DNA from 2 places in the Actinoplanes sp. NPDC051537 genome. Region 1 is predicted to be linked to the other one. Evidence: riboswitches for the same ligand, from Rfam matches in the RefSeq annotation. Region 1 holds a riboswitch; the other holds the start of a gene.
What was found. A riboswitch is a leader RNA that binds a small molecule or an ion and turns the genes downstream of it on or off. The one in region 1 is predicted to bind ZMP and ZTP.
Positions count from the first base shown of each region.

Region 2: it holds a riboswitch for ZMP and ZTP, as region 1 does, so the genes downstream of both, ACZ6TB_RS42550 (glycine hydroxymethyltransferase) here and ACZ6TB_RS16480 (bifunctional 5,10-methylenetetrahydrofolate dehydrogenase/5,10-methenyltetrahydrofolate cyclohydrolase) in region 1, are expected to answer to the same signal.

Region 1 is NZ_JBVJIU010000006.1:285,123-290,432, forward strand. It holds gene ACZ6TB_RS16480 (bifunctional 5,10-methylenetetrahydrofolate dehydrogenase/5,10-methenyltetrahydrofolate cyclohydrolase) at 605-1,429, opposite strand; ZMP/ZTP riboswitch at 1,682-1,762, opposite strand; gene dxs (1-deoxy-D-xylulose-5-phosphate synthase) at 1,892-3,820, shown strand; gene ACZ6TB_RS16490 (outer membrane protein assembly factor BamB family protein) at 3,899-5,215, shown strand; gene ACZ6TB_RS16495 (outer membrane protein assembly factor BamB family protein) at 5,220-5,310, shown strand, end outside.
Region 2 is NZ_JBVJIU010000024.1:118,296-123,605, forward strand. It holds gene rhaI (L-rhamnose isomerase) at 1-1,035, shown strand, start outside; gene ACZ6TB_RS42535 (hypothetical protein) at 1,410-1,646, shown strand; gene ACZ6TB_RS42540 (TetR/AcrR family transcriptional regulator) at 1,648-2,169, opposite strand; gene ACZ6TB_RS42545 (oxidoreductase) at 2,262-3,155, shown strand; ZMP/ZTP riboswitch at 3,142-3,232, shown strand; gene ACZ6TB_RS42550 (glycine hydroxymethyltransferase) at 3,253-4,677, shown strand; gene ACZ6TB_RS42555 (SDR family oxidoreductase) at 4,681-5,310, opposite strand, start outside.

The sequences.
Region 1 (5,310 bases):
GCAAGCGTTCGGCGTGCCGGCGGGTCAAGCCCCACGCTCGGTGGCGTTCGTGGTCACGTCGGAATTGGTCGCGGGCGGGAGAATGGTTGCGCGACCTTGTCGGATGGCGCATTGCGGCCAGCTCTGCTCTGGTGAACATCTGAAGCTGCCGCATATATAGATTGTCTCGCGCCTCAGGGCCGCGCTGTAATCATTCGATTATGCCACTTTGAGATCCACTGGAATCATCGACTTAAGTCGTCATACCTGGGTTGGATGTGCTCGGCGGCGGTTCCTGGCATGGTGGTCGGCATCGGCAGAGCAATCTCGGCGAGAGGGGAAGCGACTGGAGGGGACATACCACAGGTAAGTGTCGCGCGCGCAGATCAGCCAGGTGCGGCGGCATTGAGTAGGGCATGCCAGAAATTGAGCTGCCTTACGGCTTCATGCGCTCGGCGGCCCTGCTTCGTGCGCTAGGCGGCGCTGGTTCAAGCGCTCGGCGGCACTGCGCACGGCGGCACAGCGCACGGCGGCACAGCGCACGGCAGCACAGCGCACGGCAGCACAGCGCACGGCGGCACAGCGCACGGCGGCACAGCGCTCGCCGGCACAGCGCTCGGCGGTGCTAGTTCATGCGCTCGGCGGCCTCGATGACGTTGCGGAAGAGCATGGCGACGGTGGTGGGGCCTACGCCGCCTACGCGAGGGGTGATGGCGCCGGCCACGGTGGCGCAGGACTCGTCTACGTCGGGGAGCAGGCGGCGGCCCTCGTAGCGGACGCCGGCTCCGATGACTACGGCGCCGGGCTTTACGTGTTCGGGGCGGATTATGCCGGGGACGCCGGCGGCGCCTACCAGGATGTCGGCGCGCTGGGTATAGCGGGGCCAGTCGGCTACGCCGGTGTGGACGACCGTTACGGCGGCGTTGGCGGTGGGGCGCTTCTGGGCCAGGAGCATCGCCAGGGGGCGGCCCAGGGTGGCGCCGCGGCCGAGGATCACGACCTCGCGGCCGGCTACGGGGATCTCGTAGTGGGCCAGCAGGGCCTCGATGCCGGCGGGGGTGCAGGGGAGCGGGCCGGGCATGCCCAGCGCCAGGCGGCCCATGTTGAGGGGGTGCATGCCGTCGACGTCCTTGTCGGGGTCGAGGGTCTGCAGCGCGGCGTCGTAGTCGAGGTGGGCGGGGATGGGGTACTGGATGAGCACGCCGTGTACCGCCTTGTCGGCGTTGAACTCGGCGATCACGCGGTGCAGCTCGTCCTGGGTGGTCCCGGACGGCAGGTGGCGGTGCGGGGAGTCGAAGCCGAGCTCGGTGGCCTGGCGCTGCTTGATGCGGATGTAGCCGGCGCTGGCGTCGTCGTCGCCGACCAGGATGGTGGCCAGGCTCGGCACGATGCCTCGGTCGCGGAGGCGGGAAGCGCGGGCGGTGACGTCGGCGAGCACGGCTTCGGCCACGGGGGCGCCGGGCAACAAGCGGGCGGCGGCGGAAGAAGAGCCGGGCGAAGAGGCAGCGGCCGAAGAGGCGGCCGGGGAAGGGGCGGCGGCCGAGGAAGGGGCGGCGGCCGAGGAAGGGGCGGCGGCTGAGGAAGGGGCGGCCGGGGAAGAGGCGGCCGGGGAAGAGGCGGCCGGGGAAGGGGCGGCGGGCGAAGAAGACGAGGGAGTGGAAGAAGACGAGGGAGTGGAAGAAGACATGGGGCGGCTCCTCGGCACGGGAACCCAGGCGGTCGACTCCCGTGGCCGGCTCCCCGATGGTTGACCCATCCTGTGCCGCCAGTTGCGCAGTGGGTCAAGGATGCCATATCCGGCATCTTGTGAGACAACTCACCGTTCTCAGCAATGTGCAGGTTGTGTGTAGGACCAGGCTCTGTCCGTTCGCGCGGCGTGCGACCCCACGCAGCGCCGATAGACTTCGCAGCCATGAGCGAAGCCCACCCCGCCTCGACCGGCCTGCTGGCGTCCATCACCTCACCGGGTGACCTGAAGCGCCTCACCCCGGAGCAGCTGACGCTGCTGGCCGCCGAGATCCGTGACTTCCTGGTGGCCAAGGTGTCGCGCACCGGCGGTCACCTCGGGCCCAACCTGGGCGTCGTGGAGACGACCCTGGCGATGCACCGGGTCTTCGACTCCCCGCGGGACAGCATGCTCTTCGACACGGGGCACCAGGCGTACGTGCACAAGATCGTCACCGGTCGGCAGGGCGGCTTCGACCAGCTTCGCCAGCGTGGCGGGCTGTCGGGCTACCCGAGCCAGGCCGAGAGCGAGCACGACCTGATCGAGAACTCGCATGCCTCGACCGCCCTCTCCTACGCGGACGGCATCTCCAAGGCGTACGCGCTGAGGGGTGAGGATCGCCACGTCGTCGCGGTGGTCGGCGACGGCGCGCTCACCGGCGGCATGTGCTGGGAGGCGCTCAACAACATCGCGGCCGCCAAGAACCGGCTGGTCATCGTCGTCAACGACAACGGGCGGTCCTACGCGCCGACGATCGGCGGGCTCGCCGACCACCTCTCCACGCTGCGGCTCAACCCGGGCTACGAGCGCGTGCTCGACCTGGTCAAGGACGCGCTCGGCTCGACGCCGGTCGTCGGCAAGCCGGTCTACGAGGTGCTGCACGCGGTCAAGAAGGGCATCAAGGACGCGGTCAGCCCGCAGCCGATGTTCGAGGACCTCGGCATCAAGTACATCGGCCCGGTCGACGGCCACGACGTGCAGGCCATGGAGTCGGCGCTGCGGCGGGCCAAGGGCTTCAACGCGCCGGTCATCGTGCACGCGGTGACCCGCAAGGGGTACGGCTACCGGCCGGCCGAGCTCGACGAGGCCGACCGCCTGCACGGCCCGGGCAGCGCCTTCGACGTCGAGACCGGCAAGCTGCTGGCCAAGCCGTCGGTGAAGTGGACCCACGTCTTCGCCGAGGAGCTCGTGCGGATCGCCGACGAGCGGCCCGACGTCGTCGGCATCACCGCGGCCATGGCCGAGCCGACCGGCATCGCCGCCCTCGCCCGCAAGCACCCCGACCGGGTGTACGACGTGGGCATCGCCGAGCAGCACGCCGCCACCAGCGCGGCCGGCCTGGCGATGGGTGGTCTGCACCCGATCGTCGCCGTCTACGCCACGTTCCTGAACCGCGCGTTCGACCAGGTGCTGCTCGACGTGGCCATGCACCGCCTGCCGGTCACCTTCGTGCTCGACCGCGCCGGCATCACCGGGCCGGACGGCCCGAGCCACTACGGCATCTGGGACATGAGCGTCTTCGGCGTGGTGCCGGGCCTGCGCATCGCGGCGCCGCGCGACGCGGCCACCCTGCGCGAGGAGCTGCGCGAGGCGGTCGCGGTCGACGACGGACCGACGATCGTACGGTTCCCGACCGGCTCCGTGGCCCCCGAGACTCCGGCGGTCCGGCGGCTCGGCCAGGTCGACGTCCTGCGGGAAAGCGCGGCCGACCGCAAGGACGTGCTGCTCATCCCCGTCGGCTCGTTCGCCGGTATCGGCCTCGAGGTCGCCGACCGGCTCGCCGAGCAGGGCTACGGCGTGACCGTGGTCGACCCCCGCTGGGTCCGCCCGGTCCCGATCGAGCTCATCGGCCTGGCCGGCCAGCACCGCATGGTCGTCACCATGGAGGACGGCGTCCGGGCCGGCGGCGTCGGCGACGCGGTGGCCAGCGCCCTGCGCGACTCGGCCGTGGACGTGCCGCTGCGTGACTTCGGCGTGCCCACCGGCTTCCACCCGCACGGCACCCGGGCCGAGATCCTCGCGGCGCTGGGCCTCACGGCGCAGGACATCGCCCGCGACGTCACCGAGTGGGTCTCCCGCCTGGAAGCGGTGGCGGAGCCGCAGACCCTGCCGTAGAACTTCCAAACCGCGCTAAAGACGCAGGTAACGGACCGCCGCGGGGCGGTTCCGTTATCCAGTCGTTATTTTTGGGCCATGGAAGACAACGGTGGCACGGTCGTCATCGATCTCGGGCTGGACCGTGGCGAGCCGCCGACGTACGACTCCCCGGGCCGCCCGACCCTCCCGCTGTGGTTCCCGGCCGCGATCCTGGCCGCCATCGTGCTGATGCTGACCGCCGGGTCGGTCGCGCCCACGAAGTCACCGCTGGCGGCGATCTTCCGGCTCCAGGTCGGCCCGGCCGACACCTATGCCCTGAGCGGCGACGGCCAGCTGCTCGCCCAAACCTTCGGGCTCCTGACCTCGTACGACCTGACCAGTGGCCAGATGCGCTGGCAGGCCGGCCAATCGACGCCCGCGTACCGGCTGCGGCTCAGCGACGACCTGGTGCTGATGCGTCCGTGGACGACCGGCGCCACCGAGCCGGGCACGACCGCGGTCTCGGTCTTCACCGGCGCCTCGCAGTGGGAGCGGCCCGGCAACGTGATCACGGTGGCCGGTTCCTCCCGGCTGCTCGCCGTCTCGTCGGTGCGCAGCCTGACCGGCACCGGCCGCCGGGTGCAGGGCCCGATCGAGGCCGTCGACGCCTCCACCGGCCGCACCCTCTGGACCGTGCGGGTTCCGTCGACCGCCGTCCTGCTCGGCGTGCCCGGCCTCGCCGACGAGGGCTCCCGGATGCTGCTGGTGAACGACGACCAGACGTTCACCGTGCACGATCTCGACACCGGCAAGCTGGTGGCCAAGGCCACGGTGCCGGCCGCCGACTACAGCCCGGACAACCCGGTGGTGGCCGACGGCAAGATCCTGCTGCGGCACCCGGGCAACTCGGGGGCGGAGATCTCGGCGTACGACCCGATCACGCTCAAGCAGCTGTGGACCGAGCCGGCCGGGAACGCGTACGAAATCCAGGCTTGTGGTGTTCTCGCCTGTCTGAGCGGCTCGAGTGGGGTGCGGGCGATCGACCCCGCGACCGGCGACACCCTCTGGACGCGGCGCGGATGGCAGGAGATCGAGCAGTTCGGCCGCCTCTTCGTCGCCTTCGGCGGATCCGACGGCACCGTCCCGCTCGGCGTGGTCGACGTGGAGACCGGCGCGCTCCGGCTCTCGCTGCGCGGCTGGCGACCGGTCACCGGTGGTGGGGAGGACGGCAACCTGCTGCTCGTCCGGGCCGCCGACGCTCAGGGTCGTACCATGGTCGCCGTCGCCCGCCCGGGCGACACACGACCGCAGGTCCTCGACAGCCTGCCGGCGGGCACCGGCGATTGTCAGGCCGCACCGAGCCGGCTGGTGTGCCGGACGATGTACGGCGAGCTGGTCGTCTGGTCGTACCAGGAGTCGTACCAGGAGGGTTGAGGCCTTGGCGTTGATCGAGCTGGACCTGACCGCCCAGCACGAGCCGCCGCCTCCGCGCGCGATCCCGCCCGCCTACCGCTACCGCCTGCCCGGCC
Region 2 (5,310 bases), on a different contig from region 1:
AAGATCGCCGACGCCGCGACCGTGCACCGGTTCACCGGCGTGGCGCCGTCGGTCGCGCTGCACATCCCGTGGGACAAGGTGGACGACTACGCGGCCCTGTCGGCGTACGCGTCGGATCAGGGCGTCGAGATCGGCGCGATCAACACCAACGTCTTCCAGGACGACGACTACAAGCTCGGCTCGGTCACCAACCCCGATCCCGGTATCCGCCGGAAGGCCACCGATCACCTGCTCGAGGCGATCGACATCATGGACCGCACCGGCTCCCGCGATCTCAAGCTGTGGTTCTCCGACGGCATCAACTACCCCGGCCAGGACGACCTGCGCACGCGCCAGGACCGCATGGCCGAGGCGCTGCGGGAGACGTACGACCGCTTGGGGGAAGATCAGCGCATCGTGCTGGAGTACAAGCTGTTCGAGCCCGCCTTCTACGCCACCGACATCCCCGACTGGGGAACGTCCTACGCGCACTGCCTGACGCTCGGCGACAAGGCGACGGTCTGCATCGACACCGGCCACCACGCCCCCGGCACCAACATCGAGTTCATCGTCGCGTTCCTGCTGCGAGCCGGCAAACTCGGCGCCTTCGACTTCAACAGCCGCTTCTACGCCGACGACGACCTGATGGTGGGCGCCGCCGACCCGTTCCAGCTCTTCCGCATCATGTACGAGATCGTCCGGGCCGAGGCGCTAGACCCGTCCTACGGCATCGCCTTCATGCTCGACCAGTGCCACAACATCGAGCGCAAGATCCCCGCCATCATCCGCTCGGTGATGAACGTCCAGGAGGCGACGGCCAAGGCCCTGCTGGTCGACCGCGACGCGTTGTTCGCCGCCCAGCGAAACGGCGAGGTCCTGGAGGCGAACGCGGTCTTCATGGACGCCTACAACACCGACGTCCGCCCGCTGCTGGCCGAGGTCCGCGCGGACGCCGGCCTCGACCCCGACCCGGTCGCCGCCTACAAGCGAAGCGGCTACGACGAGAAAATCATCGCCGACCGAGTCGGCGGCACCCAAGCGGGCTGGGGAGCGTAGTCAAGGGCCAGATCGATTTCATTCGTCAAGGGCCAGATCAAATTCATTCGTCAAGGGCCAGATCAAATTCATGATGTCCCGCGTGGGTGGGGCGTGCGGACCGCTGCTCCCGCGGGGACCCGGCCGGGCCGAGCAGGGCGCTGACGCGCCCAAGACGCTCGGCCCACCCGGGCGACGTGCGTGAGCGGTAACGCTCACCCCAAACCCCGAGATGAGTCGCGCGAGGGTCGCCGCGGCCAGCGCGTCGTGCAGGATCGGCGCTCGAAGGTGCGGCGTTGGCGTCGGCCGGGCGGGCAGGCGGGCGGGCGGCAGCCGGAGTAGACGAGCTCCGAAATCGCTAAAGCGTGGGCGAACTGTGGCCGATACATGCGGCCATGGATCAGATCGTGGACAACGCCTACACCGTGACCAGCAACCTGTTCGGTCCGGAGTCGGGCATTCCGTGGTGGGCCTGGTTCTTCGTGGTCGCCGCGATCATGTTCAAGATGCTCGTTCCGACGCCCAAGACCGCCCGGGACATCGCGGACGAGCGGGACCAGATGATGCTCGACGAACTGATCGGGGCCGACGGCGGCAAGAAGGGCAAGAAGAAGGACAAGAAGAAGAAGTAGTTCAGGGCCGCAGGCCGGTGGTCACAATCTCGATCATGCGGGTGCGATCGGGGGCGGCCACGCAGGCGCCGAGCAGGGCCTTGACGTCGTCTCGGGTGGCGTCGGGGCGGACGGCTCCGGCCTTTTGCGCCTCGGTCAGCAAGCGCTGCTCGACCGTGTCCAGGCCTCGGCCCGTGCGGGCCGCGGCGGCTTCGACGTCGAACCCGCCGCCGGCCAGGGCCTCGGCCAGGCCTCGGTTCGCGGCCGCCTGGCCGACCATGTAGGCGAAGAAGCGGAAGAACGCCTCGCCGGGCGGGGCCACGGCCAGCAGGCGCTCCGCCTCGCCGACGATCTCCTCGACCCGGGCCAGCACGATCGCCTCGTAGAGCGACTCCTTGGTCGGGAAGTGGCGGCTCACCGTGCCCGTGCCGACCCCGGCCCGGCGACCGACCTCGGCGACCGTCACCGACAGGCCCTCCTCGGCGAACGCGGCCATGGCTGCCTCGACCACCTTGGCGCGATTGCGCTCCGCGTCCGCACGCATCGGCGCCTCCTCTGATCGGAACGAGCCCTGGCTAAACGGGACGGGCATCCCGTATATTCGGGATGCTCGTCCCGATTATAGGAGGCGCCATCGTGTGGACCATCCCCGATCAGGCCGGTCGCATCGTCCTGATCACCGGAGCGACATCCGGCATCGGCTTCCAGAGCGCGCGCGAGCTGGCCGGGCGCGGCGCCACGGTGATCGTCGCCGGGCGTGAGCCGGACGAGGCCGCGGCGCGGGTCGGTGGCGCGCCACTCCGGCTCGATCTCGCCGATCTCGCGGCGGTCCGAAGGGCGGCCGCCGACTTCCGCGATCGGCACGACCGGCTGGATCTGCTGATCAACAACGCGGGGCTGATGATTCCGCCGTACGGCCGGACGCGTGACGGCTTCGAGCAGCAGTTCGGGGTCAACCACCTCGGGCACTTCGCGCTGACCGGCCTGCTGCTCGACCGCCTGGCCGCCGGGCGCGAGCCGCGGGTGGTCACGGTCAGCAGCAACGGGCACAAGCGCGGGGCCATCCGCTTCGACGACCTCGCCTGGGAGCGGGGCTATCACGCCATGAACGCGTACGCGATGTCCAAGCTCGCGAATTTGCTCTTCGCGGCCGAGCTCGGGCGGCGGTTCCCGTGGCTGACCAGCGTGGCGGCTCATCCCGGGGCGGCCCGCACGAGGCTCATGCGCACGAGTCCCTGGCATTTCCGGTTCGTCGTCTCACCCCGTACGCGCTGGGTGTTCTCGTGGTTGATCCAGAGCGAGGAGGCCGGCGCGCAACCGGTTCTCCGTGCCGCCACCGACGCCGGGGTCCGCGGTGGCGAGTATTTCGGGCCCGACGGCTGGGGCGAGTTCACCGGTAAGCCCGTGCTGGTCACGCCCTCGGCGGCCGCACAAGATCCAGTTTTGGCGAAGCGGCTGTGGGACACGTCGCAGACGCTGACGGGGGTGAACTGGCCCGCCGCCGCCGGTATGCTCACCGACGGGCCGTGACTGGCGCGTTCGGATGGGGAACCATCGTGGAGCGGCCCCGTCAAAAAGACGACTTGCCGTGCGCCTGGGCCCCCCGAAGCCGTGATAGGGAGGGTTCATGCCCGAGTTGAACGCCGAATCGAATGCCTTCCGCTCCGCGCTCGAGGTCGTCCGCGCCGTCGAGCCCCGCATCGCCGACGCGATCGCCAAGGAGCTGACCGACCAGCGCGAGTCCCTCAAGCTGATCGCCAGTGAGAACTACGCCTCCCCGGCGGTCCTGCTCGCGATGGGCAACTGGCTCTCCGACAAGTACGCGGAGGGCACCATCGGCCGCCGCTTCTACGCCGGCTGCCAGAACGTGGACACCGTCGAGGCGATCGCCGTCGAGCACGCGAAGGCCCTGTTCGACGCGCCATATGCGTACGTGCAGCCGCACTCCGGCATCGACGCGAACCTGGTCGCCTACTGGGCGATCCTCGCCGACCGGGTCGAGGCGCCGTTCCTCAAGAAGTTCGAGAAGCGGCAGGTCAACGACCTGACCGACGCCGAGTGGGCCGAGCTGCGGGCGGCCTTCGGCAACCAGCGCATGCTGGGCATGTCGCTCGACGCCGGCGGCCACCTCACCCACGGCTTCCGCCCCAACATCTCCGGCAAAATGTTCGACCAGCGCAGCTACGGCGTCGACCCGGCCACCGGTCAGATCGACTACGCGGCCCTGCGCGCGACGGCCCGCGAGTTCAAGCCGCTCATCATCGTGGGCGGCTACTCGGCGTACCCCCGGAAGGTGAACTTCGCGACGATGCGCGAGATCGCCGATGAGGTCGGCGCCACCTTCATGGTCGACATGGCGCACTTCGCCGGCATGGTCGCGGGCAAGGTCTTCACCGGCGACTACAACCCGGTCGAGCACGCGCACATCGTCACCACCACCACGCACAAGAGCCTGCGCGGTCCGCGTGGCGGTGCGGTGCTGGCCCAGGAGTCGCTCGCCTCGCAGGTCGACCGGGGTTGCCCGATGGTTCTCGGCGGCCCGCTGTCGCACGTCATGGCGGCCAAGGCGATCGCGTTCGCCGAGGCCCGCGACCCTTCCTTCCAGACGTACGCCCAGCAGATCGTCACCAACAGCCAGGCGCTCGCCGAGGGTCTGCTGAAGCGCGGCGTCCGGCTGGTCAGCGGCGGCACCGACAACCACCTCGTGCTGCTCGACGTGCACCCGTTCGGTCTGACCGGCCGCCAGGCCGAGCAGGCCCTGCTCGACTCGGGCGTGGTCACCAACCGCAACGCGATCCCGCAGGACCCGAACGGCGCCTGGTACACCTCCGGCATCCGGATCGGCACGCCGGCGCTCACCTCGCGCGGCCTCGGCGCCGACGAGATGGACCAGATCGCCGAGCTCATCCACACGGTCCTGGCCAACACGAGCTCGGCCGAGGGCTCGAAGGCCAAGTACAACCTGGACCCGGCCCTGGCCGACCGGGTGAGCAAGCAGGCCACCGAGCTGCTCGCGCCGTTCCCGCTCTACCCCCAGGTCGACCTCGGCTGAGAATCAGGCCGACTCCGCCAGATCCCGCCACTGCTGCCAGGTCGAGAGGCGCTCCTCGTAGAGCTTCTCGGCGATCGGGTACGGGTAACCGCCCAGGAACAGGCGCAGTGGCGGGTCGGGCAGGTCGACGAGCCGCATCAGCACGTCCGCCGTCGAGGCCGGGTCGCCGGGTGCGCGATGCCCGCGGCTCACCCGGCGTGCCTCCCGGATCGGCTCGTACGCGTCGATCGGCGTCGCCTGCACCGCCGACGCCCCGGCCCAGTCCGTGCCGTACGGGCCCGGCTCGACGATCGTCACCCGGATGCCGAAGCGGGCCACCTCCTGGGCGAGCGCCTCGCTCATCCCCTCCAGCCCCCACTTGGACGCGTGGTAGAGCCCGAGCGTGGGGAACGCGGCCACGCCGCCGATGCTGGAGACCTGCACTAGGTGGCCGCTCCGCTGGGCCCGCATGATCGGGAGCGCCGCCTGGGTGACCCAGAGCGCGCCGAACAGGTTGGTCTCGATCTGCGCGCGGGCCTGCGCCGCGCTCACCTCCTCGACGGCGCCGAACAGGCCGTACCCGGCGTTGTTGACCACCACGTCGAGGCGCCCGAAGGTGTCGGCGGCCTTGCCGACGGCCTCGACCACGGCGTC